2 regions of the Streptomyces sp. NPDC015130 genome follow, and region 1 is predicted to be linked to the other one. Evidence: predicted binding sites of a transcription regulator. Region 1 holds the regulator's gene; the other holds the start of a gene.
The links. The regulator HrcA, encoded in region 1, represses chaperone genes, less so after heat shock. The targets are predictions, from matches to a motif close to TTNGCACTCNGNNNNNCNGAGTGCNAA.
Positions count from the first base shown of each region.

Region 1 (3,654 bases):
GGGCGGGAGCTCCTCGCGGCGGAGGACCGCCGGGTGGAGCGGATCCTGCTGGAGCTGCGGCTGCGGGAGGGGTGCCCGCTGGATCTGCTGAAGCCCGCGGGGCTGGCGGCTGCGGGGAAGGCGCTGGGGGACGGGCTCCTCGACCCCGGGTCGTACGAGGACGGGCGCGCGGTGCTGACCCTGCGGGGCCGGCTGCTCGCCGATGCGGTGGTGCGGGACCTGGTGGACTGAGGTCCGGGGGCCGAGCAGCCTGGGCCCGGCAAGGGGCGGCGCCGTCCGTGGGCCGCCCCCTGCCGTGACGTCGCTACGGCGCCGTGACGAAGTCGATCAGTTCTTCGACCCTGCCCAGGAGCTGGGGCTCCAGGTCCTTGTAGGACGTGACCTTCGACAGGATGTGCTGCCAGGCCGCGCCCGTGTTGGGGGGCCAGCCCAGGGCTCGGCACACCCCCGTCTTCCAGTCCTGGCCGCGCGGCACCGTCGGCCAGGCCCTGATGCCCACCGAGGACGGTTTCACCGCCTCCCAGACGTCGATGTACGGGTGGCCGACCACCAGGACGTCCGGGGACGTGACCTGCGCGGCGATCCTGGACTCCTTCGAGCCCGGGACCAGGTGGTCCACGAGGACGCCCAGTCGGGCGTCCGGGGCCGGGCCGAACTCCGCCACGATCCCCGGCAGGTCGTCGACGCCCTCCAGGTACTCGACGACCACGCCCTCGATCCGCAGGTCGTCGCCCCAGACCCGCTCCACGAGCTCGGCGTCGTGCCGGCCCTCCACGTAGATCCGGCCCGCCCGCGCCACGCGCGCCCGCGCGCCCGGGACGGCGACCGAGCCGGAGGCCGTACGCGTGGGGCGTACCGGGGCCGCCGGGGCCGGGCGGACCAGGGTCACGACCCGGCCCTCCAGGAGGAAGCCGCGCGGCTCCATCGGGAACACCCGGTGCTTGCCGAAGCGGTCCTCCAGGGTGACCGTGCCCGCCTCGCAGCGGATCACCGCCCCGCAGAAGCCCGTGGCGACCTCCTCCACGACGAGATCGGGGTCGGCCGGCACCTCGGGAACGGGCTTCGACTTCTTCCAGGAAGGAGTCAGATCCGGGTCGTAGCTGCGCATTCGGGCGACGTTATGACACCGCGAAGCGGCGTGCCAGTTCCTCGCGCTGTGTCCGTACGAACGTGGCGTCCACCACGGCCCCGTGGCCCGGCACGTACACCGCGTCCTCGCCGCCGAGCGACAGCAGCCTGTCCAGCGCGTCCGGCCAGCGGGCCGGGATCGCGTCCGGCCCCGCCTGCGGCTCGCCCGACTCCTCCACCAGGTCCCCGCAGAAGACGACCTCCCGCTCCCCGGGGACGAAGAGCGCCAGGTCGTGGCCCGTGTGGCCCGGGCCGAGGTTCGCCAGGAGCACCTGCCGGCCGCCCAGGTCGAGCGTCCACTCGCCGGAGACCACGTGCCGCGGGGCCACCAGGACGTCCACCGCCTCCGTCGCCGCGGCCGCGTCGAGCCCGTGCCGCACCGCGTCCGCGCGCAGCGCCTCCCGGTCCCGCGCGCGGGCCAGGAGGTCGTCCGAACCGACCGCGCCGAAGACCTCCGCGCCCGCGAACGCCGCCGTCCCGAAGACATGGTCGAAGTGCGGATGGCTCAATGCGATGTGCGTCACTCTTCGGCCGTCCGTCAGCGCCGCGATCCGCCCGCGGAGCTCGGCGCCCTCCGCGAGCGAGGAACCCGTGTCGTACAGCAGCAGCGCCTCCGCCCCCACGACAAGGCCCACCGTGGCGTCCCAGCCGGGCAGTCGGAGCCTGCCGACCCCGCGCGCCAGTCGCTCCCACCCGTACGCTTCCCAATCGACGTCCATGGGGCGACGCTAGCCGGTGCGCGCCCGCCTCCTTGCCAGGAGCGTTGCCCGCCGCCGTACACTGGCCGGGGGATTGCTGGCACTCGGGCAGGGCGAGTGCCAAAAGCGGAGCAACCGGAACGACGACGACAGCTGGAGGTGCGCACGAATGCTCAGCGAACGCAGACTCGAGGTCCTGCGCGCCATCGTCCAGGACTACGTCGGGACGGAGGAGCCGGTCGGCTCGAAGGCGCTCACCGAGCGCCACAAGCTCGGCGTCTCGCCCGCGACCGTCCGCAACGACATGGCGGTGCTGGAGGAGGAGGGGTACATCGCCCAGCCCCACACCAGCGCCGGACGCATTCCGACCGACAAGGGCTACCGGCTCTTCGTCGACCGGCTGGCCGGCGTCAAGCCGCTGTCGACGCCCGAGCGGCGGGCCATCCACAACTTCCTCGACGGCGCGGTCGACCTCGACGACGTCGTCGGCCGTACGGTGCGGCTGCTCGCGCAGCTGACCCGTCAGGTCGCCGTCGTCCAGTACCCCTCGCTGACCCGTTCGACCGTCCGGCACGTGGAGCTGCTCGCGCTGGCCCCGGCCCGCCTGATGCTCGTGCTCATCACGGACACCGGCCGCGTCGAGCAGCGTGTCGTCGACTGCGCCGCGCCCTTCGGCGAGACCTCCCTCGCCGACCTGCGGGCCCGGCTCAACAGCCGGGTCGTCGGCCGCCGGTTCGCCGACGTGCCGCAGCTGGTGCAGGACCTCCCCGAGTCCTTCGAGGAGATCGAGGACCGCGCCACGGTCTCGACCGTGCTCGCGACCCTCCTCGAAACGCTCGTGGAGGAGCACGAGGAGCGGCTGATGATCGGCGGCACCGCCAATCTGACCCGCTTCGGACACGACTTCCCCCTGATGATCAGGCCCGTCCTGGAGGCCCTGGAGGAGCAGGTCGTGCTCCTCAAGCTGCTCGGCGAGGCCAAGGAATCGGGCATGACCGTACGCATCGGGCACGAGAACGCCCACGAGGGGCTGAGCTCCACCTCGGTCGTCTCGGTCGGTTACGGTTCGGGCGGCGAAGCAGTCGCCAAACTCGGCGTGGTCGGACCGACCCGCATGGACTACCCCGGAACGATGGGAGCGGTACGCGCAGTGGCACGTTACGTCGGACAGATCCTGGCGGAGTCGTAAGTGGCCACGGACTACTACGCCGTACTCGGCGTGCGCCGCGACGCTTCCCAGGACGAGATCAAGAAGGCTTTCCGGAGGCTCGCTCGCGAGCTGCACCCGGACGTCAACCCTGATCCGAAGACGCAGGAGCGCTTCAAGGAGATCAACGCCGCCTACGAGGTCCTCTCGGACCCGCAGAAGAAGCAGGTCTACGACCTCGGCGGCGACCCCCTGTCGGCCTCCGGCGGTGGTGGCGCGGGCGGCTTCGGCGCGGGTGGCTTCGGCAACTTCTCCGACATCATGGACGCCTTCTTCGGCACGTCCCAGCAGCGCGGTCCGCGCTCGCGGACGCGCCGCGGCCAGGACGCCATGATCCGCCTGGAGATCGACCTCAACGAGGCGGCCTTCGGCACCACCAAGGACATCCAGGTCGACACGGCCGTCGTCTGCACCACCTGTTCGGGTGAGGGCGCGGCGCCCGGCACGTCCGCGCAGACCTGTGACATGTGCCGCGGCCGCGGCGAGGTCTCCCAGGTCACGCGGTCCTTCCTGGGCCAGGTCATGACCTCCCGGCCCTGCCCGCAGTGCCAGGGCTTCGGCACCGTCGTCCCGACCCCGTGCCACGAGTGCGCGGGCGACGGCCGGGTCCGGTCCCGCCGC
Region 1 is NZ_JBIBVC010000006.1:394,192-397,845, forward strand. Features, by position in the region: gene hemW (radical SAM family heme chaperone HemW) at 1-231, shown strand, start outside; gene ACF08F_RS15625 (DUF3097 domain-containing protein) at 305-1,108, opposite strand; gene ACF08F_RS15630 (MBL fold metallo-hydrolase) at 1,119-1,847, opposite strand; gene hrcA (heat-inducible transcriptional repressor HrcA) at 1,996-3,015, shown strand; gene dnaJ (molecular chaperone DnaJ) at 3,016-3,654, shown strand, end outside.

Region 2 (3,654 bases), on a different contig from region 1:
CGGGTCGACGAAGACCGCGTCGTACGGGCTGGTGTCGATCTCGGTGACGTCGGCGCAGCGGACCTCGATCAGCTCCGCGAGGCCGAGCGCCTCGGCGTTGGCGCGGGCCACCTCGGCGGTGAGCGGGTCGCGGTCGACGGCGAGGACGGAGATGCCGGCGCGGGCGAGGGCGATCGCGTCGCCGCCGATCCCGGAGCAGAGGTCCGCGACACTGCCGACGCCGAGGGCCTTGAGGCGGGCGGCCCGGTAGGTTCCGACGGAGGCGCGGGTCGACTGCTCGACGCCGTTGGGCGTGAAGTACATCCGGTACGCGTCCTCGGCGCCGAACTTCGCCACCGCGCGCTGGCGCAGCCTGGCCTGGCCGACCGCCGAGGTGACGAGCTCGGCGGGGTGGTCGCGGCGCAGCCGGGAGACGACCGCCAGCTCATGGGCGGGGTCGTGGTCGCGCAGGGCGGCGAGGAGGGCCTGCCCCTCGGGCGTGCGCAGGGCGGTGAACTGGGCGAGGTCGGTCACCCGTCCCATTGTGGGCCCTGCGGCGCTGTGGGCCGGTCGGGGGACGGCGGGGGCCGTGCGGCGGTGTCGTGGTCCGGAGGGCGCGCGAGCACTGACAGTATGCGGCGCCATACAGCTTGTACGACAAGAGGAAGAATTTATGGTGATCAGCGCGCACCCTTTCCGGCGGACCCTCGGGGCCGCTCTCGTCGTCTCGGCCCTCGCCTCCGCCGCCACGGCCTGCTCGGACTCCGGATCCGGACCCGCCGCCCCCGCGCGCGGCGCCCCCGCGCCCGCCGCCGGCCAGCAGGGCCGGGCCCAGGCCCCGGCCCCGGGCTCGGCCGGCGCGCTCGACGCGTACGTCGAGAGGGTCCGCCAGCAGAAGGCCGCCCGCGCGCTCGCCGCCAGGAAGTGGGGCCTCGCCAAGACCCCGCTCGACGCGCCGGCCCCGCCGAAGGCCAAGCCGAAGATCACCACCCGCAAGGGGTTCGAGACGGACGGCGAGGGCCTGCCGCCCGTCTTCACGACCGTGCCGACCAAGCAGAAGGTCGTCTTCCTGACGATCGACGACGGCGCGGAGAAGGACCCCGAGCTGCTGCGGATGATGAAGGACCTCCGCATCCCCTACAGCGCCTTCCTCAGCGACTACGTCGTCAAGGACGACTACGGCTACTTCGCGCGGATGCAGAAGTCCCTGGACTCCGGCGTCGCCCTGCACAACCACACCCTCAACCACCGCTACCTGCCCGGACTCTCGTACAAGCAGCAGAAGCGCGAGATCTGCGGGATGCAGGACGTCATCGAGAAGCGCTTCGGCAAGCGGCCCCCGCTCTTCCGCCCGCCGTACGGCAACTACAACGAGGACACCCTGCGCGCCGCGAAGTCCTGCGGGGTCAAGGCGGTCCCGCTGTGGTCCGCCGAGGCCTTCCCCGACCGCATGGAGTGGCGCGAGTGGGACCGCGACCTGCACCCCGGCGACATCGTCCTCACCCACTTCCGGGGCAAGGGCGACTGGAAGGGCACGATGCCCGACATGATCCGGCGGGTCATGAACGTGATCACGGCCAAGGGGTACGCCGTCGCGAAGCTCGAGGACTACGTGTGAGGCGAGGACCGGGCGGGAACCGGATGTACCGGGCCGCGGCCGCCGGCGCGCTCGCCGCCACCCTCCTCACCGCCTCCGGCTGCGCCTCCTCGGTCGACCCGATCGAGCGCCTGGGCCGGAAGGCGGCGGAGCGGATGGGGCCGGAGGAAAGGGACCCGGCCGCCGAACGGGATGTGGCCGCGACGACCGTGGCGGAGGGGGCGGCGCGCACCGGAACGGCGGCGTCCCGCTGAGCGCGCCGCGACGCGCGACGGTGGTGAATTGGCACTCCGCTTGACCGAGTGCTAATCGCGGTCATAGTCTCGGCTCTGGCACTCCCCACTGGAGAGTGCCAACACAGCGACGGGCAGGTCCGGCACCCGCGACGACGGATCCACCTGGTCGCCACCTCAGACAGTTGACCCCGTAATCTCCGAAGGGGGAGGTCGGATCGTGACGACCACCAGCTCCAAGGTTGCCATCAAGCCGCTCGAGGACCGCATCGTGGTCCAGCCGCTCGACGCCGAGCAGACCACCGCCTCTGGCCTGGTCATCCCGGACACCGCGAAGGAGAAGCCCCAGGAGGGTGCTGTCCTCGCCGTGGGCCCGGGCCGCTTCGAGAACGGCGAGCGTCTTCCGCTCGACGTTCAGGTCGGCGACGTCGTGCTCTACAGCAAGTACGGCGGCACCGAGGTGAAGTACAACGGCGAGGAGTTCCTCGTCCTCTCGGCTCGCGACGTGCTCGCGATCATCGAGAAGTAATTCACCGAAGTATCTGAAGCAGATGCTTTGAGCTGCGCCCCTTGACCCCGCACAGGGCGTCCGGGGGCGCAGTTCTTTTCCACCCCATTCCGAGAGGGCTGAACCGCTCCCATGGCGAAGATCCTGAAGTTCGACGAGGACGCCCGTCGCGCCCTTGAGCGCGGCGTCAACAAGCTTGCCGACACGGTGAAGGTGACGATCGGCCCCAAGGGCCGCAACGTCGTCATCGACAAGAAGTTCGGCGCCCCCACCATCACCAACGACGGTGTCACGATCGCCCGCGAGGTCGAGATCGACGACCCGTACGAGAACCTCGGCGCCCAGCTGGTGAAGGAGGTGGCGACCAAGACCAACGACATCGCGGGTGACGGCACCACCACCGCCACCGTGCTCGCCCAGGCCCTGGTTCGCGAGGGGCTGCGCAACGTCGCCGCCGGCGCCTCCCCGGCCGCCCTGAAGAAGGGCATCGACGCCGCCGTCAAGGCCGTCTCCGAGGAGCTCCTCGCCACCGCGCGCCCGATCGAGGACAAGTCCGACATCGCCGCCGTCGCCGCGCTCTCCGCGCAGGACCAGCAGGTCGGCGAGCTCATCGCCGAGGCGATGGACAAGGTCGGCAAGGACGGTGTCATCACCGTCGAGGAGTCCAACACCTTCGGCCTGGAGCTCGACTTCACCGAGGGCATGGCCTTCGACAAGGGCTACCTGTCCCCGTACATGGTCACCGACCAGGAGCGTATGGAGGCCGTCCTCGACGACCCGTACATCCTGATCAACCAGGGCAAGATCTCCTCGATCCAGGACCTGCTGCCCATCCTGGAGAAGGTCATCCAGGCCGGCGCCAGCAAGCCGCTGCTGATCATCGCCGAGGACGTCGAGGGCGAGGCGCTCTCCACCCTCGTCGTCAACAAGATCCGTGGCACCTTCAACGCCGTGGCCGTCAAGGCCCCCGGCTTCGGCGACCGCCGCAAGGCGATGCTCGGCGACATGGCCACCCTCACCGGTGCCACCGTCATCGCCGAGGAGGTCGGCCTCAAGCTCGACCAGGCCGGTCTGGACGTGCTGGGCACCGCCCGCCGCGTGACCATCGCCAAGGACTCCACCACCATCGTCGACGGTGGCGGCAACGCCGAGGACATCGCCGGCCGCGTCGGCCAGATCAAGGCCGAGATCGAGTCCACGGACTCCGACTGGGACCGCGAGAAGCTCCAGGAGCGCCTCGCGAAGCTCGCCGGCGGCGTCTGCGTGATCAAGGTCGGCGCCGCGACCGAGGTCGAGCTCAAGGAGAAGAAGCACCGTCTGGAGGACGCCATCTCCGC
Region 2 is NZ_JBIBVC010000012.1:8,995-12,648, forward strand. Features, by position in the region: gene ACF08F_RS24245 (methyltransferase domain-containing protein) at 1-522, opposite strand, end outside; gene ACF08F_RS24250 (polysaccharide deacetylase family protein) at 653-1,597, shown strand; gene ACF08F_RS24255 (hypothetical protein) at 1,594-1,830, shown strand; gene groES (co-chaperone GroES) at 2,030-2,338, shown strand; gene groL (chaperonin GroEL) at 2,450-3,654, shown strand, end outside.
Region 2: a site for HrcA is predicted at 1,859-1,885, ahead of groES (co-chaperone GroES). Genes of this name have one in related genera too.